One region of the Rhodococcus kronopolitis genome, then DNA from elsewhere that is predicted to be linked to it. Evidence: riboswitches for the same ligand, from Rfam matches in the RefSeq annotation. Region 1 holds a riboswitch; the other holds the start of a gene.
The links. Region 1 has a riboswitch for S-adenosylmethionine ahead of ACFO6S_RS08940 (aminotransferase class V-fold PLP-dependent enzyme). Riboswitches for the same ligand answer to the same signal wherever they lie in the genome.

Region 1 (15,250 bases):
CCGACGGGACACCGTGATCCGCCCGCGCGCCGAGGTACGAGACCATCACGTATCGGTCGACGCCCGCCCGGGCGGCGGCGTCCATCGAGCGGATCGCGGCGTCCCGGTCGACGGCGTAGGTCCGATCCGGATTGCCGCCGCCCGCCCCGGCCGACCACACGACGGCGTCGTGGCCCCTGACGACCTCGGCGATGGCCTCCGTGTCGAGGTGCTCCACGTCGGCTACGACCGGCCGCGCACCGGCGGCCTCGACGTCGCCGACGTGTGCGGGGTTGCGGATCGCCGCGGTCACCTCGTCGCCTCGGTCGGTGAGGATCCGTGCCAGGTGCAGGGCGATCTTCCCGTGCCCGCCGATGATCACGATACGTGCCATGTCGCGTCCTTAGTCGTCGCTGCCGGCGGTCCGGCAGGTGTCCGGGGTTCGCTTCCAGTGCAACACGGTTGACGCCGCCGCGTCCGGACCGACGCGGAATCGCGGCGCCGGGATCAGCTCAACGCGCTGCCCGCGAGCCACTGGTCCCACGGCACTCCCCAGTCGCCGTTCTGCCACACGTCGAGCGGCTCGCCGCCGGTGTTGCGGATCTCGACCACGTCGCCGGGCTGCGAGAATTCGTAGAACCACCGCGCATTCGACGGATTCAGGTTCAGGCAGCCGTGCGAGGTGTTGGTGTTGCCCTGCGCCCAGACACTGCTCTCCAGCTCGTGCAGGTAGATGCCGTCGTTGCTGATCCGGGTGGCCCAGTTGATGGTCTCCTTGTAGCCGAGCCGCGAGTTGATCGGCAGCCCGTACGTCGAGGAGTCCATGATCACCGGGTTGGCCTTGTCGAGCACCGTGTAGGTCCCGGGCTGCGTCCAGAAGTGCAGCGTGGTGTTGCCGATCGTCTCGGTGCCGCCACGGCCCATGGAGGTGGGCATCTCGCGGATCGCCCGGCCGTTCTCGTAGACCGTGACCATCTTGGTGTTGTCGTCGGAAATCGAGACGTGTGAGTCACCGATCCGGAACGAGACCTCGTCGTCCTGCTGGCCGTAGAGGCCGTTACCCAGCTGCGCGCCATAGATATTCGCGCTCACGGTCACCTCGGTGCCCGGCTGGTAGTACTCCCGCGGCCGCCAGTGCACATTCTGGTCGTCGAGCCAGTACCAGGAGCCCTGCACCTTGGGAGTGGTGGTGACGGTCAGCGACTTCTCGGCGGCAACGCGGTCGCCGATCGGCTCGTCGAAGTGCACCGCCGCGACGATGCCGACGCCGTAGGTACCGCCGTCGCTGATCTCGGCGCCGCCGGTGGTGCGCAGGTAGGCCCTGGTCTGGTTGCCGGGATCGAGGGTGGTGACGGTGCTGTTCGCCGTGGTCTCCCGGCCGATGTTGTCGACCGCGGCGACGGCGAGGGTGTAGGTCTTGCCGTAGCCGAGCGGCTCGCCGGGCTTCCACGACGTCTGGTCCGGGGTGATGATGCCGGGGATGACCTTGCCGTCGGGATTGGTCAAGGTCACCGAGGTGAGCGTGCCCTTGGCGACGTCGACGCGGACCGGGCTCTGCGGGCTGATCGGGGCGGCCGACTCGGCGGGGGTGACGGTGACGACTGCGGCGCTGACGGTGTCGGTCGAGGAGTCGGTCCCGCCGTCCTGGCCTGACGAGCTCGTACATCCGGCGGCGAGCGTCGTGGCGAGGACGAGGCACGCTGCGCCGACCGACCGCCGCAGTGACTGCGTGAGCAAGATTCCTCCTGTGCGGATGTGGCGATCACCAGGACCGTCCGGCGGGGTGCCGGCGCCCGGCAAGGCACCCACCACGATATCGGCGCGCACCGACTGGTGCGTTTCCGTCGCGGGCGTGACGACGCCCACAGTGGGTAGGTGGTTGACAACTGAGCGGGCGGGCTGCAATTCTTTGCACAGGTCATGAGTGCCAGCAGATAGCCCCGGCTTGCTGGCCGGCAACCCTCCACCGCGGTGGGGTGCCCCGGGTGACGACCTGGCCGTAGTCCAACACCGGACACGGCAAGCGCGGACTCGAAGCATCAATCCGCGACATTTCGGTACCGCCGGCTCGTTCGGCCGGGACCGTCAGGTCGTCATTGCTGTGCCCGGGTCCCTGAATGCAAGGGAATCTGCCATGACTGCCGTACTCGAGCCCACCTGTGCCGCCACCCGCACCGCCGGTGTCGTCCTCACCGATGCGGAACTCCAGGCGCCGTTTGCCGACGTCTCCGGCGCCGGTCTGACCGTCCCGCTTGCCGACGGCAGCACCTGCACCTACGCAAATCTCGACTACGCCGCCAGCGCCCCAGCCCTGGCCCAGGTCACCGCGCGGGTTCAGGACCTGCTGCCCTACTACGCCAGCGTGCACCGTGGCGCCGGCTACGCCTCGCAGGTGTGCACCGCGAGCTACGAGGGTGCCCGCGACGTGATCGCCGACTTCGTCGGTGCCCGCGCCGACGACGTCGTGGTGTTCACCCGCAACACCACCGACTCGCTGAACCTGCTGGCCGGCTGCGTACCGGGCGAGACCGTCATCCTCGACATCGAGCACCACGCAAACCTGTTGCCGTGGAAGCGAAACGGTGCCCGTGTGGTCGAGGCCGCGGACACCGTCGAGGAGACGATCCGGCGCATCGTCGCCGAACTGTGCGCGCGGCCTGCCGCACTGCTCGCGGTGACCGGTGCCTCCAACGTCACCGGCGAGGTGCTGCCGATCGCGCGACTGGCCGAGGTCGCGCACGAGTGCGGTGCCCGGATCCTCGTCGACGGCGCGCAGTTGCTGCCGCACCGCCGCGTGGACCTGGCGGCGGCCGGGGTCGACTACCTGGTCTTTTCCGGACACAAGCTGTACGCGCCCTTCGGTGCAGGCGTCCTGGTCGGACGGGCGGACTGGCTCGACGCCGCGCAGCCGTACCTGGCCGGCGGCGGCGCCACCCGCGACGTCACCACGGACAACGTGGTGTGGGCCGAGGCGCCGCAGCGCCACGAGGGCGGCACTCCCAACGTGCTCGGTGTGGCGGCCCTCGCGGCGGCCTGCGAGGCGCTGGCAGGCCTGGACGCGGAGCGGGCGCAGGCTCACGAGCGGGCGCTGTGCGAGCGCCTGGTCGACGGCCTGTCGGCGATCGACGGCGTCGAGTTGCTCCGAATCTGGTCCGACGCACCGGATTCCGTCGGCATCGTCACCTTCACCGTCGACGGCTGCGCGCCGCGTGAGGTGGCGTCCTACCTGGCTGACATCCACGGCATCGGGGTGCGGGACGGCCGGTTCTGCGCGCACCCGCTGCTGGCCCGGCTCGGGCGTCCGGAGGGCGCGGTCCGCGCCAGCCTCGGACTGGGCAGTCGGGCGTCGGACGTGGACCGGGTGGTGGCCGCGGTGCGCGAGTTCGTCGCCGCACGCACCACGGACTCCTGCTGCGCCACAGCGGCACTCGCGCCCTAATCGCCTACTCCTCCATCGGCCTGGCCCGGTGGTAGCGGCCGTCGTGGTAGAGCAGCGGCGACGCGGCGGCCTCCGCGTCGTCCTCGTCGTGCACCCGGGTGACCTGCCCGATGACCAGGGTGTGGTCACCGGCCGGGATCAGCTGGTGGACGGTGGTGCGCAACCAGATCGGCGTGCCGTGCAGCACCGGTTCGCCGGATTCGAGTCGCCGCCACAGCGACTCGTCGCTGAAACGCTGATCGGCGCTGCGCGAGAACCGCTGGGCGAGGTGACGCTGGTGTTCGCCGAGCAGGTGGATCACCAGTGACCGGGCGCCGCGAAGAGCGGCCATGCTCGACGACGCCTCCGCGATGTTGAACGAGACCAGCGGCGGGTCGAGCGAGAGCGACGCGAACGAGGTGGCGGTGAACCCCACCGGTCCGGTGTCCGCGTCCAGGGTGACGATGACGACGCCGGCCGGGTGTCGGCGCATCGCGGCCCGGTACTGCTCGCCGGTGATGCCGTCAGTCACCGCTCACTCCATGTCGATCGTCAGGCCCGCGGTGATCCGCACCAGCTCGGGAAACGTCGTCCGGAACACCGTGTCGGGGGTGCCGGCCGCGACCCACAGTTCGGCGTACCGGTTCAGCGCGTTGTCGACGTAGGTGGGCAGGTTGGTCGGGTGACCGACCGGCGCGACGCCGCCGACGGGCTGACCCGTCATCTGCCGCACCAGGTTGACCGGCGCCCGGGTCAGCGTGCCCTCGAGCAGTTTGCCGGTGCGTTCGACGTCCACCAGGTGGTCGCCCGCGACGATCAGCAGAACCGGGTCGTCGTCGAGCAGGAACACCAGTGACTTCGCGATCGCACCGACCTGGACGCCGAGCGCGGTCGCCGCGTCCTGCGCGGTGTGGGTCGGCTCGTCCTGGGTGACGATCACGCCGTGGTGGCCGCGCGCGATGAGGGTCTTCGCCACGTGGGCCGCATTCGGGTGCAATAACCTGGCCATGCCTCAGAGTAGGGCGAATTCCCGGCCGTCACATCCGATGTTCGGCGCGTGGCGTGTCAGGACCGGCCAGCCGCGGCGTCGAGCCCCCGCGACCGGCGGACCCGCCAGGTGGTCATGCCGATCAGCGCGGCGGTGCCGGCCACCGCGTAGCCGACCAGGGTCAGCGAGGGCTGCCCGATCCCGGTGCCGCCGAAGTAGACGATGCTGCGCACGCCCTCGGTGCCGGCTCCCGGGGTGATCCAGCGCCCGATCGCCGCGTAGAAGCCCGGCAGCACGTTGGAGCCGAACGCGCCGCCCGCGCTGGGATTCCCGAGCACCACGAAGATCAGGATGGCCAGCGGCACCGCCAGGATGCCGACGACCGCGCGCAACCCCATCGTGAACATTCCGGTGGCGAACACGACACCCGCCCCGAGCAGGGACAGCGGCAGCAGGTGGCCGGTGAAGGTGCCCAGCAGGTTGGTGGTGACGAGTGCGCCGAGGAACCCGGAGACCAGTGCGTACCCGGCCATCACCGCGGTGTGTGTCCAGGCCTCGCGACGGGTCCGGGGGGCGCCGATGAGCAGCCCGATCGCCGCCGCGAGCAGGTAGCCGCCGACCACCCAACCGATGGCCAGGTAGAAGCCGGACAGGCCGCGGTTGTCGTGAACGCCGACCGGCACCTCGTCGCGGACCACGAAGGTGCGGTGCTCCGCGGCGTCGGCCTCGGTGAAGATCGCCTCGAGCGCGGTGGCGGCGGAGCTCCCCGCGGCGCTCGCCGTGATCAGGGTGTCGGTGCCGGAGGCGCTGACCACGTACGCACCCATGATCTCGCGGCTGTCGATCAGGTTGCGTGCCTCGAAGGTGTTCGCGGCGACCCGCGCCTCGACGGGCCGGGAGTCGATCGCGTTGAGCCGGTCGGCGACCTGCTGGTCGATCCCGGCCGGCAGCCCGGCCTCCGCGACCACGGCGATCGGGATGTCGTGCGGGGTCGGCTGGTGGAAGGCCGCGACGTAGCTGGTGATGAACCCCAGCTGCAGCAGCAGGATGCCGGCGACCAGCGCGACCATGATCTGGCGGGTGCTGTAGCGGTCGGTCGGGCTGGTGGACCGGTGCGGCTGCGCGCCGTTGTCCGCGTCGGGCCGAGCGTCGGAGTCCAGGGTGTCGGTGTTCGTCATGGGTGCTGCGTCCTCGCTGTCGCATGCTGCTTGCCGATACTCTCGGTATTGAATACCGTAGGTATCGTGAATGAGGCGAGTCAAGCGAGAGCTGCGTCACCCGAGGTTTCGCAGTCGGCGGCCGGGGGCTTCCCGCAGGCGCGGCCGGGCCGGGACGTGGTGCGCCGCCGGCTGCTCGACGCGGCCGCGGAGGAGTTCGCCGAGCGCGGCTTCGTCGCCGCCCGGCTGACCGAGATCGCCCGCCGGGCGGGCTTCACCAAGGGCGCCGTCTACTCCAACTTCGAGTCCAAGCAGGACCTGTTCGCCGAGCTGTTCGCCGAGCGTTCCCTCGAGCTGGCGGGTCGGGTGCTCGCCGAGATCGCCGGGCTCAGCGCCACCGATGCCGCGGGCCGGGGCGGCGAGACCATCAGTTCCTGGCTGGTCGGCGATCCGGGCTGGGCGCTGTTGGTGCTCGAGTTCGGCGTCCAGGCCGGCCGTGAACCCCAGCTCGCGGAGGCCTACCTGCACGAACGGCGTCGACTGCGGGGTCAGATCGAGGAACTGATCGCCGAGCGCGCGGCCGAGTGGGGGGTGTCCGAGCAGGTCGACGCCCGCAACATCGCGATCACGCTGATGGCCTTGATCTCCGGGCTGATGCTCGAGCACGCCGTCGACCCGGAGCAGGTGGACCGCGCGGCGGTCCAGGCCGCGGTCTCCGGGTTGTTCGCGAACGCCCTGCGTCGCCGCTGACCCGCCGCTCGGTCAGTGACGGCAGGGGTCCGTCGGTGCTCGTTACTGCAGGTCAGTACCCGTATCCGTCCTCGGGGCCCAGCATCCGTTCGAGCCGGATCCGGTTGATCTTCGCCAGTTCCCCCGCCATGGTCTTGCGTTCGGCCTCGGGGGAGTTGTCCAGCCGTCCGGTCAGGTCCGCGAGCAGGTCGGCGGCGTCACGGCCTGCGGCGCACCACAGGTAGGGGTAGCCGAACCGGGTCTCGTACCGGGTGCTGGCCTCGACCACCGCCGCCATCGTCGCCTCGTCGGGCGCCCACACCGCGCACTGCTCGAGGCGCGAGGCGGCGGTGTCGACGCGACGCGCCACGCCGAGGTGGCAGTCGAGGGCGTGTTCGATGTCGGCGTCGGAGAGCGCGAACAGTTCGGTGTCGGCGCGGGTGAGCAGGTCGGCGTGGGCGCGGTACGGGCGGCCGTCCGCGAGATGCCCGGCCCACGCCACCGAGCAACAGCACTCGAAGAGCGCGTGCACGGCCCGGGCGCGGGGGAGTGCGTTGAACCGGTCGAGGCCGAGTCCCTGATGCATCAGCATGTTGTGCCTCCGAGGTGTACGCCAATCCCATGCTCGCGAACTCGCGGCCGTTTTGGAAGCACTTCGGGGGAGTTTTCGTGGTCTTAACATGGGCGATCGGTGTTGTTACTGTCGAGTAATGACCGAACAGACCTGGAATGCCTTCTCCGTCGAGCACAAGGACCACGTCGCGCAGGTGACGTTGATCGGCCCCGGAAAGGGCAACGCGCAGGGGCCCGACTTCTGGCGTGAGCTGCCGCTGATCTTCGCCGAGCTGGACGCCGACCCCGAGGTACGTGCGGTGGTGCTCGCCGGATCTGGCAAGCACTTCTCCTTCGGTCTCGACCTCGCGGCGATGGCCCCGATGATGGCGCCGGTCCTCGGCGACAAGGCGCAGGCCGCGCCGCGGACCGCCTTCCACGAGGACATCAAGTCGATGCAGCGGTCGATCAACGCCGTCGCCGACTGCCGCAAGCCGGTCGTCGCGGCCATTCAGGGCTGGTGCATCGGCGGCGCCCTCGACCTCGTCACGGCCGCCGACATCCGCTACGCGAGCGCCGACGCCAAGTTCAGCATCCGCGAGGTCAAGGTCGCGATCGTCGCCGACATGGGCACCCTCGCCCGGCTGCCCGCGATCATCGGCGACGGGCACCTGCGCGAGCTCGCCCTCACCGGCAAGGACATCGACGCGGCCCGGGCCGAGAAGATCGGACTGGTCAACGACGTGTTCGCCGACGCCGATGCAGTCCTGGCCGCGGCCCACGCCACCGCGGCCGAGATCGCCGCGAACCCGCCGCTGGTGGTGCACGGCATCAAGGACGTCCTCGACCACGGCCGCAGCGCCGCCGTCGACGACAGCCTGCGGTACGTCGCGGTGTGGAACGCGGCCTTCCTGCCGTCCGAGGACATCGGCGAGGCGATGGGCGCGGTGTTCGCCAAGCGCGCACCCGAGTTCAAGGGGCGATGACCCGCCCCGCATCTCCTCTCCCGCAGCCACGGTCGGGGATGTGAAGTGCGGGTAGGGCACTCGTGATCCGCCGGCGGCGCCCGACGCGCCGCCGGCAGCGGTCACGGCGAGACCGGTCACGGCGCCGTCCGGCTTGCACCCCCACTTCCGGCGGGCACATACTGGCGGCCGGCCACAATGATTGATTGACGCAAGCAAGAAGGTTCCCGATGACGCCGGACGAGCTCGACCCCCTCACCGACCAGATCGGCAACTACCTGGTTCGACTGCAGCGGGTGCGCGAGCGGACGATCGCGCACGCCAAGGCGACCGACGGTATCGACCCGGCGGCCTACGCCTGCCTCTTCCGGCTGCTCCGGGACGGGCCGATGCGGTCCGGCGCCCTGGCCGAGGTGATGTACAGCGATCCGTCGACAGTCAGTCGACAGGTGGGACAACTGGTCGAGCGCGGCCACGTCGAGCGGCAACCCGACCCGACGGACGGTCGTGCCAGCGTGCTGGCCGTTACCGAGGCCGGCCGGGCGGCCGCCGAACGGATACGGGTCGGCCGAAACGAACGCCTGGGCCGACTGCTGGTCGACTGGCCGCTCGACGACCTGCAGGACTTCGCGCGGTTGATGGACCGGTTCGTCTCGGACTACGAGCGGCTGCGACCGACCTGGGTCACCGCCGACGCGCCCGCGACGAGCCCGGGATGGCCTCCCAGCCGGTGACCGGTGCCGCCCGTGAATCGGACGTCACCGGCATCTTCACCCACCGTCAGGTCCTGACGATCCTCAGCGGGCTGATGCTCGGCATGTTCCTCGCCGCGCTGGACCAGACCATCGTCTCGACCGCCATCCGGACCATCTCCGACGACCTCAACGGCTACGCACTGCAGGCCTGGGTCACCACGGCCTACCTCGTCACCGCGACCCTCTCCACGCCGCTCTACGGCAAGTTGTCCGACATGTACGGGCGAAAGCCGTTCTTCCTGGCAGCCATCGTCATCTTCGTGGTCGGCTCGCTGCTGTGCACCCTCGCGCAGTCGATGTACATGCTCGCGGCGTTCCGGGCCTTCCAGGGCCTCGGCGCCGGCGGCCTGATGGCCCTGGCCCTGGCCATCCTCGGCGACATCGTCGGACCCCGGGAGCGGGCCAAGTACCAGGGCTACTTCCTCGCGGTGTTCGGTACCTCGAGTGTGCTCGGTCCGGTGCTGGGCGGGTTGCTCAGCGGACAGGACGAGATTCTCGGAATCGACGGCTGGCGTTGGGTTTTCCTGGTGAACGTGCCGATCGGCATGGTTGCCTTCGCGGTGGTGTTCAAGGTGCTGAACCTGCCCGGGGTCAGGCGTCCCGGGCTGCGGATCGACGTCTGGGGCGCGGTGGTGCTTGCCGTCGGCATCGTCCCGCTGTTGGTGGTGGCCGAGCAGGGCCGCGAATGGGGATGGGGCAGTGCGCTTTCGGTCGCCTGCTATGTGGTCGGCGCGCTCGGGGTGGCCGGGTTCGTGCTGATCGAGAAACGGATGCGTGCTGCGGCGCTGATCCCGCTGCGGATGTTCCGCAACTCCACCTTCGCGCTTGGTGTCGTCATCTCGATCATGGTGGGCGCGGCCATGTTCGGCGGCATCTCGCTGCTTCCGCAGTACCTGCAGGTGGTCCGCGGCGCCAGTCCGACGATGGCGGGCATACAGATGCTGCCGATGGTGGTCGGCATGATGTCGGCCTCCATCATCTCCGGCCAGTTGATCGCGAAGACCGGGCGCTACCGGGCCTTCCCGGTGATCGGGGCGGCGCTGCTCGCGCTCGGGGTCTTCCTCCTGCACTACGTCGAGGCGGACACGTCCCTGACGGTCGTGATGGCGTTCATGTTCGTCACCGGGTTCGGCCTCGGCAACCTGATGCAGCCGCTGACCCTGGCGATCCAGAACGCGCTGCCGCCGCAGGACATGGGAGTCTCCACCGCCGCGGCTACCTTCTTCCGGCAGATCGGCGGCACCCTCGGCGTCGCGGTCTTCCTGTCCATCCTGTTCGCGCAGCTGACGCCCAACATCACCGACCAGCTGCAGACGGCGCTGCAGGACCCGGCCTACCAGCAGGCCGTCGTCGCGGGCCTGCACAGTTCCAACCCGGCCGACGTCGCCTTCGCGACGGGTCTGGTCAACCGCGACGTGTCGGCGGCGGGTGCGGTGCTCCAGGACAGCTCGATCATCCAGCAGCTCAGCCCGGTGCTGGCGCAGCCCTTCAAGGTCGGCTTCGCGGAGTCGATGTCGACGGTGTTCCTGTCCGTCACCGGCGTCGCGCTGGTGGGTCTGGTGCTGGTGCTGTTCTGGAAGGAGGTCCCGTTGCGAGTCGGCGGCGGGCTGGCGGCCTCCGCGGCCGCCAGGGCGGGGCGTACCAACCCGGAGGAGGTCGGCGGCCCGGAGGGGGCTGGGGATCCGGAGGGGGCTGGAGACCGGCCGCGGTGAACACGCGGGCCGCCGGACTCAGACCCGCCGCATCACCGAGACGACCTTGCCCAGCACCTCGGCCCGGTCGCCGTCGATGACCTGGAAGGCCGCGTTGCGCGGTTCGAGGTAGACGTGCCCACCCCGTCGCCGCAGCACCTTCACGGTGGCCTCGCCGTCGATCATCGCGGCGACGATCTCACCCGAATGTGCCTCGTGCTGTTGCCGAACCACCACGATGTCGCCGTCGCAGATCGCGGCGTCGACCATCGACTCGCCGCGCACCCGCAGGCCGAACACGGTGCCGGACCCGACCAGCTCGCGCGGCAGCGCCAGTACCTCGTCGGCGTGCTCCTCGGCGAGGATCGGGCTGCCGGCGGCGATGTCACCGACCACGGGCACGGTCACCGAGTTCCGGGCCGACTCGTGTGATCCGGATTCCCGGAGGAACATCCGGACGTCTATCGGCCGTGTCATCGCGGCCCCTCGCCGCAGAAAGCCCTTGTCCTCCAGGCTCTTCAGGTGCTTGGACACCGACGAGGATGACCGCAGTCCCACCGCGTCCCCGAGCTGCCGGGTGCTCGGCGGGTACCCGTGTGCGACCACCCAGTCCCGAATCGTGGCCAGGATCTGCTGCTGGCGAGGCGGCAGCGTCGAAGTGTCGAGGCCATCGAACATGTCGAGATCGTCGTATCCGGTCACCGGGCGAATGGTAGTGGTGGTCGGGGATCGTGCCGAACGCGCTGCACCGCGGTGGGGTGAGCGGCCGGTTCCGCGACGGGCCCGACGAGAAAAGTGTGGGGTCCCGCCCGGAAACCGGGTGGGACCCCACACTTTCGAGTGCGACCCTCAGATGAGGGCAGAGCCGGAAGCTCAGTGGCCGCCGTTGGCCTTGAGCCGCTCGAAGGACTCCGCGATGACCTTCTCGGCCTCCGCGAGTCCGACCCAGTCGGCGCCGGTGACGTGCTTGTTCGGCTCGAGGTCCTTGTAGTGGACGAAGAAGTGCTTGATCGCGTCCAGCTCGAACTGCGAGACGTCGGCGAGGTCCTGGATGTGGTCCCAGCGCGGATCGCCTGCCGGCACGCACAGCACCTTGTCGTCTCCGCCGGCCTCGTCGACCATCTTGAACATGCCGACGGGGCGGGCCTCGACGATGACGCCGGGGTAGACCGACTCGGGCAGCAGCACCATCGCGTCCAGCGGATCGCCGTCCTCGCCCAGAGTGTTCTCGATGTAGCCGTAGTCGGCGGGGTAGCCGAACGACGTGTAGAGGTAGCGGTCCAACTTCACGCGGCCGGTCTCGTGGTCGACCTCGTACTTGTTGCGCTGACCCTTGGGGATCTCGATCGTGACGTCGAACTCCACGACGCTTCCTCGCTTTGTCTCGGTGGATGGTGCGGGGTCAGGGTAACCGGTCGGCGATACTGTTGGAACAACGGAATGACCAGTGGGTGCCGTCCGGCGGGCCACGACACAATCGGAGGGGTGTTGGCGAAGGCAGGCGCGAAGGATCGCAAGATGGGATCCCTGGCCACCCAACGGCGCAAACGGGTCCGGATGCTGCTCATCGGGGTGCTCGTCGCCGCCGTCGCCGCGGGCACCGCCGTGATCGTGGTGGTCAAGCCGGACCTGGGCTTTTCCGCGGACGCGGCGACCACCACGACCGTGGCGGCGCCCCCGCCGGTGCAGCTCGCACCCCAGGTGGCACCGGTGCCCGCCGACGCCCCGATGCCGAGCCCGGCCGGGGTGGCGGCTGCGCTGGGGCCTGCGCTGGCCGACCCCGCGCTCGGTGCGTTCACCGGTGTCGTCTCCGACGCCGCCACCGGCACCGTGCTCTGGAGCCAGGGCCCCGACACGCCGATGATTCCGGCGTCGACCGCCAAGGTGCTCACCGCGGCGGCGGCGCTGCTCGCGCTGCCCCCGCAGCACCGCGTCGCCACCCGGGTCGTGCGCGGCGAGGCGCCCGGCCAGATCGTGCTGGTGGGCGGCGGCGACCCGACGCTCACCGCGCAACCCGCCGGTCAGCCCGGCTTCTACCCGGGCGCCCCACGGCTGGACGACCTGATCGACCAGGTGCGCAGCGCCGGTGTCCCGGTGCAGAGCGTCGTCGTCGACAACGGCGTCTACGCCGGCCCGCCGCTGGCGCAGGGCTGGTTCCCCGACGACGTCGGTGCCGGGTACATCGCCCCGATCGAGCCGGTGATGCTCGACGGCGGACGCCTGCGCCCGCTCGAGGACGAGTCGCCGCGCAGCGCCACCCCGTCGTTGGACGCCGGCCGACTGCTGGCGGCCGCGCTGGGCGTCGACCCGGCCACCGTGACCACCGGCACCGCGCCATCGGGCGCCGCCCCGCTGGCGTCGGTGGAGTCGGCGCCGCTGCGGAACCGGCTCGACCAGATGATGAGCCATTCCGACAACGTGCTCGCGGAGGCCGTCGCGCGCGAGATCGCGATGAAGGTCGGCACCGAGGCGTCCTTCGCCGGGGCCGACGCCGCGATCACCCAGACCCTCGGCGCCGCCGGTTTCCACCTCGGGGGGTTGACGCTGCACGACGCCAGCGGGCTGTCCGTGGACGACCGGATCCCGGCCCGGTTGCTGGACGAGGTGCTGACCGTCGCGGCCGGTTCCGACCAGCCGAAACTGCGTCCGCTGCTGGACTACCTGCCCGTCGCGGGTGCCACCGGCACGTTGTCCGACCGGTACGCCTCCGGTGACCGCAACGGCGCCGGATGGGTGCGTGCCAAGACCGGCACGCTGTCCAACGCCAGCGCCCTGGTCGGCTACGTCACCACCGTCGACAACCGGGTGCTGACCTTCTCGCTGATGTCCAACGACCGGCCGCCCGAGGTCAGCCGACCGGCCCTCGACGCGCTCGCCTCGACACTGCGTTCCTGCGGCTGCCGATGACCACGGACCGCGCGGACGTGCCCGGCGGGCTCGCCGGCGCGGTCGACTGGGATCTCGCCGCGCGGACCGGGGTCAGACTGTCGCGGCCGGGCCCGAACACCAGCAGGCTGTTCGCGGAGGCGGTAGTCGGGGAGTTGGCCGAGGCGTCGGTGCGTGCCGAGGGTCCCGTCCGGGAGGTCACCGGGCTCGCCGACGGGCTGCCGGTGCCTGCCGCCCGGGTGGTGGACCGGGCCGGCTGGATCCGGGCCGCCGCGGAGTCGATGGCCAACCTGACCGGTGACGCCGACCGGCCGGATTCGCAGGCAGGCGCAGGCCTGCTCGGCGGCCGGCCGGCCGGGCTGCAGGCGGGCGCCATGCTGGCCTTCCTCTCCTCGGCGATCCTCGGCCAGTACGACCCGTTCACCGGCGAACACGGCACCCTGCTGCTGGTCGCGCCGAACGTCGTGGCGGTCGAGCGCGCGCTGCGGGTGCCGCGGAGCGACTTCCGGCTCTGGGTGTGCCTGCACGAGGTCACCCACCGGGTGCAGTTCTCCGCTGCGCCGTGGATCGCCGGCTACATGCGTGAGAACGTCGCCACCGTCGGCGCCGGCGGCGACGAACCGATCGCCGACCTGGTCGGCCGGCTCGTCTCCGTGGCGCGTCAGCGGCGGTCCGGCGCCGAGCAGGCGCCCGAGGAGCGCGGGCTCATCGGGCTGTTGCGGGCCACCCAGTCGGAGCCGCAGCGGGCGGCCCTGGACCGGCTGCTGATGCTGGGCACCCTGCTCGAGGGGCATGCGGACCACGTGATGGACGCGGCCGGGCCTGCGGTCGTCCCGTCCGTGGCGCGGATCCGGAGCGCCTTCGAGCAGCGACGCAACCGGCAGGCCAACTCGTTGCAGCGGTTGGTGCGGGCGCTGCTCGGGATGGACGCGAAGATGGCGCAGTACGTGCGCGGCAAGGCCTTCGTCGACGCCGTCGTCGGACGGGTCGGGATGGCCGAGTTCAACGCCGTCTGGACCGGGCCGGACGCCCTGCCCCGGGTCGACGAGATCGAGGACCACGAGAAGTGGATCGCCAGGGTGCTGGGTTGAGCAAGCTCCCGGAGGGGCAGGCGCTGCTCGAGCTGCGTCACGCGGTTCGGCGCTGGACGGCCGAACACGGCGGCGGCGGCGTCGCGGTCGCGTTGTCCGGCGGCGCCGACTCGCTGGCGCTGACCGCGGCCGCGGTCGCCGAGGCCGGGCCGGTGCACGCGTTGGTCGTCGACCACCGACTCCAGGACGGATCAGCGGAGGTCGCCGCTCGCGCCGCCGAGCGGGCCCTGGCGCTGGGCTGCGCGTCGGCCCGGGTGCTGGCGGTCCGGGTGCACGGCTCCGGCGGGATGGAGGCCGCTGCCCGGCGGGCCCGCTACGAGGCGTTGGACGGCGCCCGCGAGGGCCGGGCGGTACTGCTCGGGCACACCCTCGACGACCAGGCCGAGACCGTGCTGCTCGGGCTGTCCCGGGGGTCGGGGCCGCGCTCGCTGGCCGGCATGCGCGACTACGACGCGCCGTGGGGCCGGCCGCTGCTGCGGGTGCGCCGCGCGGTGACCGCCCGGGCCTGCGCCGAACTCGCGCTGCCGCCGTACCAGGACCCGCACAACTCGAGCCCCGAGTTCACCCGGGTGCGGCTGCGGACCGAGGCGCTGCCGCTGCTCGAGCAGATCCTCGGCGGCGGGGTCGCGCAGGCATTGGCGCGCACCGCGGACCAGCTCCGCGAGGACGGCGAGGTGCTCGACGCGCTGGCGTCGGAGCTGCTGGCGGAGGCCGAACGGGTCGATGGCGGGGCCAGTGAGCTCGAGGTCACCGCCCTCGCCGGTGCGCATCCCGCGGTCCGGCGTCGGGCACTGCGGTCCTGGCTGCTGGCCGGCGGTGCGCGATCCCTGACGGACGGTCAGCTGCGCGCGGCCGACGAGCTGGTGGGACGCTGGCGCGGGCAGGGTGGGGTGGCCGTCGGCGGCGGCAGGCCGGGCGTGAGGTTGGTGCTCTCGCGGCGACGTGGCAGGCTGTCGGTCGGGCTCGTCAGCGACCCGCAAAGCGAACAGCAAAGGGGTTAGCGCCGTGTACGAAGGCGACATCGCATCCGTCTTGATCT
Region 2 (15,250 bases), on a different contig from region 1:
GGTCCGCTGACCCGGGCGTTCCTGCTGAGCAACGTCGTCGAGCGCGCCGAGCAGCTCGCCGCCGGTACGGCGTAGCCCCGGTGACTGCCGCCCCGATGTCGACCACGAACCGCTGGCTGCGGACGGCCCGACGGAACGCGCCGCTGCTGGTGGTGCTGGCCGTGGTGCTCGTTGCCATCGGCTTCGTGCTGGCCGACCGGTGGCGGCGCGGCACCTTCGTGTTCGGCATCGCGACCCTGCTGGCCGCGGGCTTCCGGCTGTGCCTGGACCCCGAGGACGTCGGTGTGCTCGCCGTTCGCGGCCAGGGGTTCGACGTGGCCGCGATGACCGCGGTGGGCGTCGCAATCGTCTGGCTGTCGGTGTCCATCGATCCGCTCGGGACCGGCTGAGCGCCTTCGGCCACCGGTTCTCGAGGTGAGCTACTGGGTGCTGCCGCCGGCGACGGCGGCAGCACCCGTCTCGGCTCGGCTAGGAGTCGCCCCGCCCCGCCCTGGCCAGCGCCAGCGTCTCGCCGACCAGCCCGGTGACCCACTCGACCTCGGTGAGGAAGCCGTCGTGACCTGCCGGTGAGTGCGCCACCCGCAGGCCGTCACAGCCCGGCAGATGCTCGGCCATGTGCTGGAGCTGGCGCAGCGGCATGATCCGGTCCGAGTCGATGGCGCCGACGATCACCGGGACGTGCGTCGCCTGCAGCGCGGCCTCGATCCCGCCGCGGCCGCGGCCGACGTCGAATCGGTTGACGGCCTTGCTCAGGGCCACGTAGCTGCCGGGATCGAAGATCGCGATCAGCTTGTCCGCGCAGTACTCGAGGTAGCTCTGCACCGCGAAGCGGCCGTCGCGCCAGATGTCCTCGCCGTCCTGTCCGGCGTTCGAGAACTGGTCGTCCAGCGCGGCCTCGCCGCGGTACGACAGGTGCGCGAACCTGCGGGCGATGCTCAATCCCATGCTCGGTGTCCTGCCGGTGCCGTAGTAGTCCCCGCCCTGCCAGTTCGGATCGGAGGCGATGGCGTCGATCTGGGTGGTCTGGCCGCCGATCTGATCTGCGGTGGTACGGGGTCCGACCGCCAGGACCAGGGCTGAGTCGACCCGGCCCGGATGGCTGACCATCCACTCGAGGACGCGCATTCCGCCCATCGAACCGCCGACGACGGATGCGAACCGGCTGATTCCCAGCGCGTCGGCCACCGCGCGTTCAGCCTCGACCTGGTCGCGGACCGAGATCAGCGGGAACCGCGAGCCCCAGGCGTTGCCGTCCGGGGCCGGCGAGCTCGGTCCGGTGGTGCCTGCGCAGCCGCCGAGCACGTTGGTGGCCAGCACGCACCACTCGCCGGTGTCGAGCGGGGCTCCCGGGCCAACCATGCCGTTCCACCAGCCGGGCGTGACGTGTTCGTCGTCTGCCGGGCCGGTGACGTGTGAGTCGCCGGTCAGGGCGTGCTCGACGAGCACGATGTTGTCCATGGTCGGGCTCGGCGTACCCCAGCACTGCACGGCGACGGTGACGTCCGGTAGGACGTCACCGCACTCGAGCTGAAGCGAACCGATGCTGATCCGGGTCAGCCGCCCGTCGGTAGGGGGAAATGCGGCGGCCCCGCGCAGGTCCTGCTCCGGCACGACGATCGTGAAGGCCTCGGTCGGAAGCTGCTCGACGGGGGTCGCTGGGTTGATCGCCGTCGCACTCACAGCGGCGATGTTATCGATATGAGATGCCCGACGAGGGCAATCGCGAGAATCCGGAAAATGGTGTGGTTCCGGTCAGCGCAGGGCAGAATCGGGGCCGCTGCGACCGGCCTTGGCCAGCGCCAAAGTCTCACCGACCAGCCCGGTAACCCATTCGACCTCGGTCAGGAAGCCGTCGTGCCCGGCCGGTGAGTGCACCACTCGAATGCCGTCACAACCCGGCAGCATTTCCGCCATCGCCTCGATCTGGTGCAGCGGCATGATCCGGTCCGAGTCGATGGCGCCGACGACCACCGGAACCGGGGTGGAGGTCAGGGCAGCCTCGATGCCACCGCGACCCCGACCGACATCGTGCTTGTTGGCGCAGTGCGTGAGGGCGACGAAGGAGCCGGCGTCGAAGGTCGCCACCAGCTTGTTCGCGCAGTAGTCGAGATAGCTGTGGACGGCGTAGCGGCCGCCGTTCCAGATGTCCTCGCCGTCCTGCGAGGAATTCGCGAACTGGTCGTCCAGGGCCGCCGCGCCGCGGTACGTCAGGTGAGCGAACCGGCGGGCGATGTTCAGGCCGTTGTCCGGCGAGGTGCCGGTGCCGTAGTAGTCGCCGCCGTGCCAGTGTGGGTCTGCGGCGATGACGTCGATCTGGGCGGTGTGCCCGCCGATCTGGTCTGCGGTCGCTCGGGGGCTGACCGCGAGGAGCAGGGCCGAGCGGATCCGATCGGGGTGGCCGATCATCCATTCGAGGGCGCGCATGCCCCCCAACGAACCACCGATGACGGTGGCGAACTGCGCGATCCCCAGGACGTCCGCCAGCGCGCGCTCCGCTTCGACCTGGTCGCGGACGGAGATTGCGGGGAAGCGTGAGCCCCAGGCCTTGCCGTCCGGGGCCGTCGAGCCGGGTCCGGTGGTACCGCGGCAGCTGCCGAGCACGTTGGTGACGAGCACGCACCACTCGTCGGTGTCGATCGGCGCTCCCGGGCCGACCATGCCGTTCCACCAGCCGGGGGTGATGTGGTCGGGACCGGCCGGGCCGGTGACGTGTGAGTCGCCGGTCAGCGCGTGCTCGATCAGCACGATGTTGTCGAGTTCCGGGCTCGGGGTTCCCCAGCACTGCAGTGCAACTGTCACGTCCGGCAGCACCGCACCGCTCTCGAGCTGCAGCGGACCGATGTCGACACTGGTCAGTCGTCCGTCCGACGGTGGAAACACCACAAACCCGGCGGGCGGTGAGTCGGGCGTGGAGAGGGAGGGAATCACAGATGAGCGCACGGATTCATGTTAGTGATCTGGCACACGGGATGAGGAGTTTCGAACCGTTCTCCGCTAAACACTGTGTGACGAGTGCGGCAAGTTTGGTCGGGTGCTACCCGGACGCCCGGTCTGTGCGACCGGCCCGCGCCAGCGCCATGGTCTCGCCGAGCAGTTCGGTGACCCACTCGGCCTCGGTGAGGAAGCCGTCGTGACCGTCCTTGGAGTTCACCACCCGAAGCCCCTCGCACCCGCCCAGGTGCTCGGCGAGTTCCTCCTGCTGACGCAGCGGGTAGAGCCGGTCGGAGTCGACGCCGCCCACGATGACCGGGACGGTACAGCCAGCCAGTGCGGCCTCGATGCCGCCCCGTCCGCGGCCCACGTCGTGCCGGTTCATCGCGTCGGTGAGCGTCACGTAGGTGCCGGGATCGAATCGATTGACCAGCTTCGCGGCCTGGTGCTCGAGGTAGCTCTGCACCGAGTAGCGGCCGCCGTGCCACGGGTCCTCGCCGGGTTGCGGGGCATTGCCGAACCGGGTGTCGAGCTCGTGCTCGGTGCGGTAGGTGAGATGCGCGATTCGGCGGGCGATGGCGAGCCCGGCGCGTGGCGCCCGGCCGGTCCCGTGGTAGTCGCCGCCCTGCCAGTCCGGGTCCGCGGTGATCGCGGCGATCTGGGTGGTCTGGGTACCGATCTGGTCGGCGCTGGTCCGGGCTCCGACGGCCAGGATCAGCGCGGACGCCACCCGGTCGGGGTGTCCGACGGTCCATTCGAGGGCGCGCATACCGCCCATCGATCCGCCCAGCACCGCCGCGAACCGCTCGATGCCGAGGAGGTCCGCGAGCGCCGCCTCCGCTGCCACCTGGTCGCGGATGGAGGTTCCGGGGAAGCGTGAGCCCCACGGGCGGCCGTCCGGGGCCACCGTCGTCGGTCCGGTGGTGCCGCGGCAGCCGCCGAGGACGTTGGTGGCCAGTACGCACCACTCGTCGGTGTCGATCGGCGCACCGGGGCCGACCATGCCGTCCCACCACCCGGGCGACGGATGCTCGTCGTCGACGGGCCCGGTGACGTGCGAGTCGCCGGTCAGTGCGTGCTCGACCAGCACCACGTTGTCGAGCGCGGCGTTGGGCATGCCCCAGGCCTGCACGGCGAGGGTGACCGCGGGCAGGACGGCCCCGCTCTCGAGCGCGAGCTCGCCGATGTCGATGCGCGTGAGCCGACCGTCCGACGGCGGGAAGTCGAGCCGCGGCGATGTGGGGGACTGGGTGTCGGGACGGGCACCCGAAACGGAGCTGACTGTCAAGACGCCACCGCCGCGAATCCGGTCTCGAGGTCGGCCAGGATGTCCTCGATGCCCTCGATGCCGACCGCGAGCCGGACCAGGCCCGGAGTCACCCCGGCTGCCAACCTCTCCGCCTCGCTGAGCTGCGAGTGGGTGGTGGACGCGGGGTGGATGACGAGGGATCGCACGTCACCGATGTTAGCTACGTGGCTGTGCAGGGAGAGGGCATTGACGAACTTCTTGCCCGCATCGACACCGCCGGCCAGCTCGAACGCGACGATGGCGCCGGGGCCCCGCGGGGTGAGCTGCCGCGCGCGCTCGTGCCAGGCAGAGGACGGCAGGCCGGCATAGGCGACAGCGGTGACCTCGGGCCTGGCCTGCAGGAACTCGGCGACCCGCTGCGCATTGGCCACGTGCCGTTCCATCCGCAGGCTCAGCGTCTCGAGGCCCTGGCCGATCAGGAACGCGTTGAACGGAGACACCGCCGGACCCATGTCGCGCAGCAACTGCACCCGCGCCTTGAGCGCGTAGGCCGGCGCGCCGAGGTCGGCGAACACCACGCCGTGATAGCTGGGGTCCGCGGTGGTGAAGTTGGTGTGCCGGCCCTGGGTCCAGTCGAAGGTGCCGCCGTCGACGATGACGCCGGCGATCGCGGTGCCGTGGCCGCCGAGGTACTTCGTCGCCGAGTGCACGACGATGTCGGCGCCGTGCGCGAGCGGCTGCAGCAGGTACGGGGACGCGACCGTGTTGTCGACGATCAGCGGCAGGCCGTTCTCGTGCGCGACCGCCGAGATGCCCGGAAGGTCGAGCACGTCGTTCATCGGGTTGGAGATGGTCTCGCCGAAGAACGCCTTCGTGTTCGGCCGGATTGCCGCGCGCCACTGGTCGAGGTCGTCGGGGTCGTCGACGAAGCTGACGGTGACACCGAGCTTCGCGAGCGTGTAGCGGAACAGGTTGTAGGTGCCGCCGTAGAGCCGCGGGCTGGACACGATGTGGTCACCGGACTCGGCGATGTTCAGCACGGCGGTGGTGGAGGCGGCCTGGCCCGAGGACAGCAGCAGCGCGGCCACTCCACCCTCGAGCGCGGCGATCCGCTGCTCGACGGCGTCCTGCGTGGGGTTCATGATCCGGGTGTAGATGTTTCCCGGTTCCGCGAGTCCGAAGAGGGCGGCGGCGTGGTCGGTGCTGTCGAAGGTGAACGACGTGGTCTGGTAGATCGGCAGGGCGCGGGCGTTGGTGGAGCCGTCGGCCGACGCGCCGGCATGGATCTGCTTGGTCTCGAAGCTCCAGGCTGCGGTCGGGTCGAGTGCGGGGGTGTTCTCGCTCATGTGGGTCTCCAAGGAAGATCTGAGGGAAGACCGGCGCAGGCTGCGTGCCGCGGGCGTGGCACGGTCAGCGCGCCGGAGGGCACACGGGGACTGTCAGCGAGAGCAACACACGGTGAACCTCCGGTGGGTCGTGGCCCGGTCTGTGGGTCCGTCCCGACGGACCCGCGCTTGTCGTTCGACACCTTCGTCGAAAAACCAGGTCATCACCCGGGGCACCCCGCCGCGGATGGAGGGTTGCCGACCAGCGAGCCGGGGCTTTCTGCTGGCACTCTTGACCTGTCGCCGATCTTAGCGGCACCCGTCACACGGGAGGCAATCTGGTCCCGGCGTCGAACCCCCGTGAGACGCCGACATGCCGCGCGACCTCGGGTGACCTGCGTTACAGGGCTAAACTGCTCGGCGCACCTCGAACGTTCGATCACCCGGCTGGGAGACCCACAGTGAAAGACGCCGCCACGGCGCTGACCCGGGGTCTGACCGCCCGCCACATCAGGTTCATCGCCCTGGGCTCGGCCATCGGCACCGGACTGTTCTACGGCTCGGCCGAGGCGATCCACCGTGCCGGACCGTCCGTACTGCTCGCCTACCTGATCGGTGGCGCGGCGGTGTACATCGTGTTGCGTGCGCTCGGCGAGATGGCGGTGAGCAACCCGGTGTCCGGGTCGTTCGGCGAGTACGCCAGCAAGCACCTGGGCCCGCTGGCCGGATTCATGACCGGCTGGACTTACACCTTCGAGATGGTCGTGGTCTGCCTGGCGGACGTCACCGCGTTCGGCGTCTACATGGGCTTCTGGTTCCCGGACGTGCCGCGGTGGATCTGGGTGCTGTCCATCGTGTTCTTCATCGGTGCGGTGAACCTGCTCAGCGTCAAGGTGTTCGGCGAGATGGAGTTCTGGTTCACGCTGGTGAAGGTCACCGCCATCATCGCGATGATCGTCGGTGGGGCGGCCATTCTGATCTTCGGGTTCGGGATCCACGACACCGACGTCGGGGTGAGCAACCTGTGGACCGACGGAGGCTTCTTCGCCACCGGGTTCGGCGGCTTCATCGCCTGCTTCGCGATCGTGATGTTCGCCTTCGGGGGCACCGAGATCATCGGCATCACCGCGGGCGAGGCGGAGGACCCCGCGCGCACCATCCCGCGCGCGGTCAACACCGTGCCGGTCCGGATCGTGCTGTTCTACGTGCTCACCCTCGCGGTGATCATGGCGCTGAACCCCTGGCAGGAGATCGGCTCAGAGGGCAGCCCGTTCGTGCAGATCTTCGCCGGGCTCGGCATCGGTCCGGCGGCGACGGTGCTCAACGTCGTGGTGATCACCGCGGCGCTGTCCGCGATCAACAGCGACGTCTTCGGCGCGGGCCGGATGATGTACGGGATGGCCCAGCGGGGGCAGGCGCCGGCCGTGATGAAGCGGGTCTCGCGCAGCGGCGTGCCCTGGATGACGGTGGTGGTGATGACCGCCGCGTTGCTGCTCGCGGTGGTGCTGAACTACCTGATCCCGGACCGGGTGTTCCTGGTCATCGCGTCGATCGCGACGTTCGCGACGATCTTCGTGTGGCTGATGATCCTGCTCTCGCAGTACGCGTCGCGGCGGCAGATGAGTGCCGACGAGGTGGCCGAGTTGCGCTTCCCGGTGCCGTTCTGGCCGTACGGGCAGCTGGTGGCGTTCGGCTTCCTGGTGTTCGTCATCGTGGTGCTGGCCGTGGTCGCGGACACCCGGGTGGCACTGGTCGTCGGGCTGGTGTGGCTGGTGCTGCTCACGATCGCCTACCGGGTGTTCGTGGCGCGACGGCCGGCCGTGGAACCGGCGCCGGAGTCGGCCCCACTGCCCTGACCGCAAGCCGAGGCGCTCAGGCGGTGGGTGGTTCCTGAACGAGCGGCGCGGCGGCCGCGAGGATCGCGGCGCGGTCACCGCCGGGCGGCGGATAGATGCGCCTGCGGTTGATGGTCTGTTTCGTCGCCTTGGCGGCCGCGCCGGTGGTCACCACCCGCCGATCCCAGCCCTCGGTGTAGACGGCGCCTGCGGGTCCCAGGTCCAGAACCGTGACGTACCACGCGATGCGCAGGGCGATCATCGGCACTCCGAACAGGTCGGCCACCACGTTGTGCCCGGCGATGCGTCCCATCGGCCGCCCGTGCTGGCACGACATCACCGAGGGCCTGCCTGCGTCGACCGTCGCGCGTGCCGCGTCGCCCGCCGCGAGGACGCCGGGCCGCCCGGGTAGTCGGAGGAACTCGTCGACGGGCAGGCGTCCCACGCTGTCCAGTTCGACCGCGAACAACCGCGTGAGCGGGCTGGCGCGCATGCCCGCACACCAGATCACCGTGCCCGCGGGCACCACGGTGCCGGTGCCGAGCCGGACGCCGGTCGGACCGATCGAGGTGATCTCGGTGCCCGGCCACGCCTCGATCCCGAGTTCGGCCAGCGCGCCGTCGATGGCCGGCCGTGCCGACTCGCCCATGTCCGAGCCGAGTCGGGGGTTGTGGTCCGCCAGGATCACCCGGACGGGGTCGGTCCGCCCCGCCCGGTCCAGGACCCGCCGGAGCCGGCCGGGCAGTTCGGTCGCGGTCTCGATACCCGTCAACCCGGCGCCGACCACCACTGCGGTGAACTGACCCGGGTACCGCTCCGCGTCGGCCAGCGAGTCGAGGTGCGCGGTCAGCCGGACGGCGTGGTCGTAGGTGTCGACGTCGAAGGCGTGCTCGGCGAGCCCGGGGACGGGCGGGCGGGCGAGTTCGCTGCCGAGCGCGAAGACCATCCGGTCGTAGGTCAGGATCCGGGGCCCCGACGCCGACGCGACCGTGACGCACCGCCCGGACGTGTCGATCGCGGTCACCTCGCCCTGCACCAGATCGACACCGATCGGGTCCAGTACCCCGGCGAGCGGGACGCGGGCCGACGCGATGTCGGGCTCGTAGTTGCGGACCCGGATGCCGTGGAATCCGTCGCGGTTGACCAGGGTCACCCTGGCCACGTCGGGACCGAGGCCGAGTTTGTCGAGCTTGCGGACGGCGCCCGCCGCGCTCCAGAGGCCGGCGAAGCCGCCGCCGAGGATCAGGATGCGTTTCGGCGCCATGGCGTGCCCTCCGGTCGGGCGCCGCGGGGACCGACCCGGGCCGATGGCGGGAGATCGGTCATCGTCGGCTCCTTCTCCGCTGAGGCGCTGCGCATCCTCACCATCACACCCCGTCGGCGGCGCCGGGGCCAGTGCCGGGCCGACGGCGGTGCGGCTAGTGTTCTCGCCCGGTCGAGAACCCTTCGGCCGGCCCGACGACGCGCGGGTCCGTCGGATCCGGGAGTGACGCGGTGGCAGTGAGTGTGGACCTGGTCGCGGCCCCGCGGCCGGTGACGCGAATCGGCGCGCTGACCGGGCTGCGAGCCGTGGCGGCGCTGCTGGTGGTGGGTACCCACGTCGGGTTCTGGACCGGTCGCTACACCGACGACCTGATCGGGGCGGTCTACGCGCGGCTCGAGATCGGGGTCACGGTCTTCTTCGTGCTCTCCGGCTTCCTGCTGTTCCGGCCCTGGCTTCGGGCGGCCGCGGGGGAGCGCGAGCTCCCGACGACGCGGGACTACCTGTGGCACCGGGCCCGCCGGATCCTGCCCGCGTACTGGATCGCGGTGATCGCGGTCTACGCGGTGTACCTGTTCCGTGACCCGGGTGTCACCGGGCTCGGCTGGTCGGGGTTCGCGCGCAACCTGACGCTCACCCAGATCTACCGGGCCGGGGACCTGCACGTCGGTCTGACCCAGATGTGGAGCCTGGCCGTGGAGGTCAGCTTCTACCTGGTGCTGCCGGTCCTCGGCTGGCTGATCGTCTCGGTGATCTGCCGGGGCCAGTGGCGGCCGGGGCGGATCGCGGCGGCGCTGACGGGGATCGTCGCGGTCACCCCGCTGTGGACGGTGTTCACGCACGGCGACGCCGGTCTGCCCTATGTCGCGAGGCTGTGGCTGCCGGGCTTCGTGGCGTGGTTCGCGGGTGGCATGCTGCTCGCCCTCGCGGCGGTGACGGTGCGCCGGTGCAACCCGTACGCGGCGGGCGCGTTGGCCCTCTACTTCTTCGCGCTGGCCTGCACGCCGCTGGCAGGCGAGGCGACGATCGTGCCGGCTGCCGCGAGTGACGCGGTGGCCAAGTCGATGCTGTACCTGCTGGCGGCGGTGTGCCTGGTGGCGCCGTTGGTGGTCGGCGACGACGCCGGGCCGCTGGGGCGCCTGTGCGCGTCGGCGCCGGTGGTCTGGCTCGGTGAGATCTCCTACGAGCTGTTCCTGGTGCACCTGCTGGTGCTGGAGCTGGTGTTCGCGGCGCTCGGCTACCGGACCTTCGAGGGATCGACGCTGCTGGTGTTCGCGGTGACGGTCGCAATCTCGGTGCCGGTGTCCTGGGCGCTGCACCGCACGGTCGGTCGGCTGGTCCGGTGAGATCGGTGCTGACCAGCGGAAAGTTACTCGCCAGTAGGGTTTCGCGCGGGCGGGCCCGGGGGTTGCGCTTCGGTGCGCTAGCAGTACGCTTGTCATGTTTGGCGGGCCGAGTCGAGTAGGCGCGCCGTGTAATTGGTTTACTGATTTAGTCGCCCGGGGCCTCGCTCACGAAGCGGGCCTCGCGCCGTGTGACCAGGGAATACTTCCTAGGAGGACGCGAACACCACATGTCCAAGATCAAGGTTGAGGGAACCGTCGTCGAACTTGACGGCGACGAGATGACCCGCATCATCTGGCAGTTCATCAAGGACAAGCTGATCCATCCGTACCTGGATGTGAACCTCGAGTACTACGACCTGGGCATCGAGCACCGGGACGCTACCGACGACCAGGTCACCATCGACTCCGCGAACGCCATCAAGAAGCACGGCGTCGGCGTCAAGTGCGCGACCATCACCCCCGACGAGGCGCGCGTCGAGGAGTTCGGCCTGAAGAAGATGTGGCGGTCGCCCAACGGCACCATCCGCAACATCCTCGGCGGCACCATCTTCCGGGCGCCGATCCTGATCTCGAACGTCCCGCGTCTGGTCCCCGGGTGGACCAAGCCGGTGATCGTCGGGCGTCACGCCTTCGGCGACCAGTACCGCGCCACCGACTTCAAGGTCGGCGGACCGGGCACCGTCACCATCACCTTCACCCCGGAGGACGGCAGCGAGCCGATCCAGCACGAGGTGTGCCAGATGCCGGAAGACGGCGGCGTCGTGATGGGCATGTACAACTACAAGAAGTCGATCCAGGACTTCGCCCGGGCCTCGCTGGCCTACGGCCTGCAGCAGAACTACCCGGTGTACCTCTCCACGAAGAACACCATCCTCAAGGCCTACGACGGCATGTTCAAGGATGAGTTCCAGCGGATCTACGAGGAAGAGTTCAAGGCGGAGTTCGACGCCGCGGGCCTGACCTACGAGCACCGGCTCATCGACGACATGGTTGCCTCCTCGCTCAAGTGGGAGGGCGGCTACGTCTGGGCCTGCAAGAACTACGACGGCGACGTCCAGTCGGACACCGTCGCACAGGGCTACGGCTCGCTGGGTCTGATGACCTCCGTGCTGATGACCCCCGACGGCAAGACCGTCGAGGCGGAGGCCGCGCACGGCACCGTCACCCGGCACTTCCGTCAGCACCAGCAGGGCAAGCCCACCTCGACCAACCCGATCGCGTCCATCTTCGCGTGGACCCGTGGGCTCGAGCACCGGGGCAAGCTGGACGGCACCCCCGAGGTCATCGGCTTCGCGCAGCAGCTCGAGGACGTCGTCATCAAGACCGTCGAGGGCGGCCAGATGACCAAGGACCTCGCGTCCCTGGTCGGCGGCGAGCAGGGCTACCTGACCACCGAGGAGTTCCTCGGTGCGCTGGACGAGAACCTGCAGAAGTCGTACGCCTCGCGCTAGCCGTACGCAGTCGCCAGGACTGACCCGACGAACGGGACGCTCGGAACCTCGAGCGTCCCGTTCGTCGTCTCGTGGGCGGCCGGTGAGTGAATTCACAGCCCACCGTTTGGAGTTGCACCACCGTGGCCACCACCATTGAGCGGTGACCACCTCGCGCCGGCCGGCGATCCTCGCCCTGTGCCTGGGCGGGTTCGGGATCGGTACCACCGAGTTCGTCGCGATGGGCCTGCTGCCCGAGATGTCCGCCGGCCTCGGCATCTCCGAGCCGACCGCCGGGCACCTGATCTCCGCGTACGCGCTTGGCGTGGTGGTCGGCGCGCCCACCATCGCCGCACTGGCCGCGCGGGTGCCGCGTCGCACGCTGCTGATCGCGCTGATGGTCGCCTTCACCGTCGGCAACCTTGCGTCGGTGCTCGCGCCGTCCTACTCGACGCTGATGGCCGCGCGGTTCGTCGCAGGCCTGCCGCACGGCGCCTACTTCGGGGTGGCCGCGCTGGTGGCCGCCTACCTCGCCGAGCCGGGGCACCGGGCGAAGGCCGTCGCGACGGTGATGATGGGGCTGTCGGTGGCGAACGTGGTCGGGGTGCCGGTGGCGACGTGGATCGGTCAGAGCCTCGGCTGGCGCAGCGCGTTCGCCCTGGTCGCGGTGATCGGTGTCGCCACCGTGGCCGCACTGGCGGCCTGGATCCCGCGGCTCGACGGCATGCCGGTGACCAATCCGGTCACCGAACTCGGCGCGCTGCGCCGAATCCAGGTGTGGATGACGCTGATCGTCGCGATGGTGGGCTTCGGCGGGATGTTCGCCGTCTACAGCTACATCAGCAGCACGCTGACCGAGGTGTCCGGGCTGGCGAAGTCCCTCGTCCCACTCGCCCTGATGATCTACGGGGTCGGCATGGTGGTCGGCAACTACCTCGGTGGCTACCTGGCCGACCGGGTCCTGATGCCGGGACTGTTCGGGGCGATGGCCGCGATGGCGGTGATCCTGGCGGTGTTCGGGCTGGCCGTCCGGAACCCGGTGACCGCGCTGGTGTTCGTCTTCCTGATCGGCGTCGTGGGCTCGTCGCTGGTACCCGGACTGCAGACCCGCCTGATGGACGTCGCGGACGACGCGCAGACACTCGCCGCGTCGCTGAACCATGCCGCGCTCAACATCGCCAACGCGTTCGGCGCCTGGATCGGCGGCGTGGTGATCGCGGCCGGCTACGGGTACACGGCCCCGGCGGCGGTGGGATCGTTGCTGGCCGTGGCCGGACTGGGAGTGCTCGCCACCGCGGTGGTCCTGCAGCGCCGAGCGAGCGCGTCTGCCACGGTGACATCCGTCGGCTGACCGGCGGGATCTGATTTTCGTACCCGACTTGGATACGGTGCTAGCCGTGCCGCACATCATCTCCACCGTCAACGTCAACGGCGTCCGCGCCGCCACCACGAAGGAGCACGGCCTGCTGGCCTGGCTCGCCGACACCACCGCCGATGTGGTGTGTCTGCAGGAGACCCGGGCCACCGACGCGCAGCTGCGCAAGGCGCTCGCCCCGGCCCTCGACGCGGGCTGGCAGCTGGCGTCGGCCGAGTCCGCGGTCGCCGGGCGCAACGGGGTGGCGGTGCTCTCCCGAGTGGTGCCCGACGCGGTCCGCGTCGGGCACGGTGACGACGAGTTCGCCGACGCCGGCCGCTACCTCGAGGTCGACTTCGACGACCTGACCGTCGCCAGCCTCTACCTGCCGTCGGGGGAGGCGCAGACGCCGCGGCAGGAGGAGAAGGAGCGATTCCTGGACTCCTTCGGCGCGCACCTGCGCACGACCGCGGCGACGGGGCGGAAGGTGGCGGTCTGTGGCGACTGGAACATCGCACACACCGAGCTCGACCTGAAGAACCACAAGGGCAACAAGAAGAACTCGGGCTTCCTGCCGCACGAGCGGGAGTGGATGGGCTCGGTGTTCGGTGACCTCGGCTGGGTGGACGTGGTCCGTGGGCTGCACCCGGACGTGGACGGGCCGTACACGTGGTGGTCCTACCGCGGCAAGGCGTTCGACAACGACTCCGGCTGGCGCATCGACTACCAGGTGTGCACGCCCGCGCTCGCGGAGTTGGCCAAGGAGGCCGTCGTCGAACGGGCGGTGTCCTACGACCTGCGGTGGTCCGACCACGCGCCGGTCACGGTCCAGTACCGGTGAGCCGGCTCGGGACCCGCTCCCGCGTCGTCGTCGGGGTACTGCTGCTGGTCCTGCTCGGGCTGGTCGCGTACGCCACGGCGGGCGGCGGCGGTGGCACCGGGCAGGACGCGACGGTCGCGGAGTCCGTGACCACCACGCAGGCGCCGGGCACCTCGACGATGCCGCAGCGTGTGGTCGTAGAGCCGGACGGGTCGGTCACGGTCGCGTCGTCCACGCGACCCGTCAGCCAGGCCGCCACCCCGCCGCCGACCGCCGGTCCCCGCGGGGTGGTCCCCGCCGCGGTCACCGCGGCCGCACTGGCGACGCTCGACGAGATCGACTCTGGCGACTGGCCGGACTCGGCGAACGCGCCGGGGACCAAGGGCGGCGACCCCTGGCGCAACCGGGACCGGACGCTACCCGCCAAGACCGGGTCGGGGGCCACGGTCAGCTACCGGGAGTGGGACGTCAACCCGAAGCGTCGCGGCGAGACGCGTGACGCGGAACGGATCGTCACCGGCAGCGACGGCTCCGCCTGGTACACCGCCGACCACTACACCAGCTTCGTGAGGATGCGCTGATGACCACGGTGACCGAATTCGTCGCCGGCGCCGGCCCGGCGACCGGGCTGCTGACCGGCTCGCCCCGCGCCGCGGACAACGCCGCCGCCGCGCTGGCGGCCGACGGGTACACCGTCCGGGTGGTGCGTGGCCGCGCCATGACGACGGTGGCCGGGGTATTCGACGAGTTCGCGGCCGCGCTGCAGTTCCCGTACTACTTCGGCGCCAACAAGGACGCCTTCGACGAGTGCCTGCGCGACGCGGCCGACTGGCTGGGGGAGTCGGCGGGGCTGATCGTGGTCGTCCGTGGCGCGGACGACCTGCTGGTGGCCGAACCCGACGAACTGCGCTGGTTCGCCGAGGCCGTCGAGGACCGGGCCGCGGCGCACGCGGCGGCGCCGTTCCGGCTGATCTTGCAGGCCGACGCGGACGCGAGCGCGTCGCTGGCCCGGCGGTGGGTCGCGGCCGGGCACCGGTTGGCCGCGCTCGGGTCCTGACCGCCGCCCGGCCGGGGACGGGGCGTGGCGGTGCGCCTCGGTCGGGACATGAAAGGATCGAGCGCATGTCGAGTTCCGAATCCTCTGCACCAGCGACTTCCGCACCCACCGCCACCGCCGCCCGGCACCGGGTGCTCTCCGGCATCCAGCCGACCGCCGACTCGTTCCACCTCGGCAACTTCCTCGGTGCGCTGGCGCAGTGGGTGCCGCTGCAGGACGAGTTCGACGCCTTCTACTTCATCCCGGACCTGCACGCGATCACGGTCCCGCAGGACCCGAAGGAGCTGCGTCGGCGCACCAAGATCGCCGCGGCCCAGCTGTTGGCCCTCGGCATCGACCCCGACCGGTCCACCCTGTTCGTGCAGAGCCAGGTCCCCGAGCACGCCCAGCTCGCGTGGGTGCTCAACTGCATCACCGGGTTCGGCGAGGCCAGCCGGATGACGCAGTTCAAGGACAAGTCCGCCAAGCAGGGCACCGAGTCCGCGACGGTGGGGCTGTTCACCTACCCGGTGCTGATGGCCGCGGACATCCTGCTCTACCGCCCGCAGCGGGTGCCGGTGGGCGAGGACCAGCGACAGCACCTGGAGATGGCGCGGGACCTCGCTCAGCGTTTCAACACCCGGTTCGGCAAGGCGTTCGTGA

Region 2: another riboswitch for S-adenosylmethionine. It lies ahead of ACFO6S_RS02815 (bifunctional o-acetylhomoserine/o-acetylserine sulfhydrylase); the one in region 1 lies ahead of ACFO6S_RS08940 (aminotransferase class V-fold PLP-dependent enzyme).

Annotation. Positions count from the first base shown of each region.
Region 1 covers NZ_JBHSFO010000003.1:486,825-502,074, reverse strand. The annotation lists gene ACFO6S_RS08950 (NAD(P)H-binding protein) at 1-373, opposite strand, end outside; gene ACFO6S_RS08945 (L,D-transpeptidase) at 487-1,716, opposite strand; SAM riboswitch class IV at 1,896-2,011, shown strand; gene ACFO6S_RS08940 (aminotransferase class V-fold PLP-dependent enzyme) at 2,114-3,418, shown strand; gene ACFO6S_RS08935 (flavin reductase family protein) at 3,423-3,890, opposite strand; gene ACFO6S_RS08930 (YbaK/EbsC family protein) at 3,933-4,406, opposite strand; gene ACFO6S_RS08925 (hypothetical protein) at 4,463-5,563, opposite strand; gene ACFO6S_RS08920 (TetR/AcrR family transcriptional regulator) at 5,723-6,292, shown strand; gene ACFO6S_RS08915 (2-oxo-4-hydroxy-4-carboxy-5-ureidoimidazoline decarboxylase) at 6,345-6,863, opposite strand; gene ACFO6S_RS08910 (crotonase/enoyl-CoA hydratase family protein) at 6,982-7,809, shown strand; gene ACFO6S_RS08905 (MarR family winged helix-turn-helix transcriptional regulator) at 8,019-8,522, shown strand; gene ACFO6S_RS08900 (MDR family MFS transporter) at 8,504-10,255, shown strand; gene lexA (transcriptional repressor LexA) at 10,274-10,912, opposite strand; gene ACFO6S_RS08890 (inorganic diphosphatase) at 11,108-11,599, opposite strand; gene dacB (D-alanyl-D-alanine carboxypeptidase/D-alanyl-D-alanine endopeptidase) at 11,753-13,141, shown strand; gene ACFO6S_RS08880 (zinc-dependent metalloprotease) at 13,138-14,211, shown strand; gene tilS (tRNA lysidine(34) synthetase TilS) at 14,208-15,212, shown strand; gene hpt (hypoxanthine phosphoribosyltransferase) at 15,217-15,250, shown strand, end outside.
Region 2 covers NZ_JBHSFO010000001.1:623,133-638,382, reverse strand. The annotation lists gene ACFO6S_RS02840 (bifunctional methylenetetrahydrofolate dehydrogenase/methenyltetrahydrofolate cyclohydrolase) at 1-75, shown strand, start outside; gene ACFO6S_RS02835 (DUF3017 domain-containing protein) at 96-389, shown strand; gene metX (homoserine O-acetyltransferase MetX) at 469-1,596, opposite strand; gene metX (homoserine O-acetyltransferase MetX) at 1,753-2,883, opposite strand; gene metX (homoserine O-acetyltransferase MetX) at 3,035-4,219, opposite strand; gene ACFO6S_RS02815 (bifunctional o-acetylhomoserine/o-acetylserine sulfhydrylase) at 4,216-5,526, opposite strand; SAM riboswitch class IV at 5,686-5,803, opposite strand; gene ACFO6S_RS02810 (amino acid permease) at 5,967-7,361, shown strand; gene ACFO6S_RS02805 (NAD(P)/FAD-dependent oxidoreductase) at 7,378-8,604, opposite strand; gene ACFO6S_RS02800 (acyltransferase family protein) at 8,835-9,947, shown strand; gene ACFO6S_RS02795 (NADP-dependent isocitrate dehydrogenase) at 10,175-11,398, shown strand; gene ACFO6S_RS02790 (MFS transporter) at 11,541-12,728, shown strand; gene ACFO6S_RS02785 (exodeoxyribonuclease III) at 12,775-13,572, shown strand; gene ACFO6S_RS02780 (ribonuclease domain-containing protein) at 13,569-14,132, shown strand; gene ACFO6S_RS02775 (barstar family protein) at 14,132-14,608, shown strand; gene trpS (tryptophan--tRNA ligase) at 14,674-15,250, shown strand, end outside.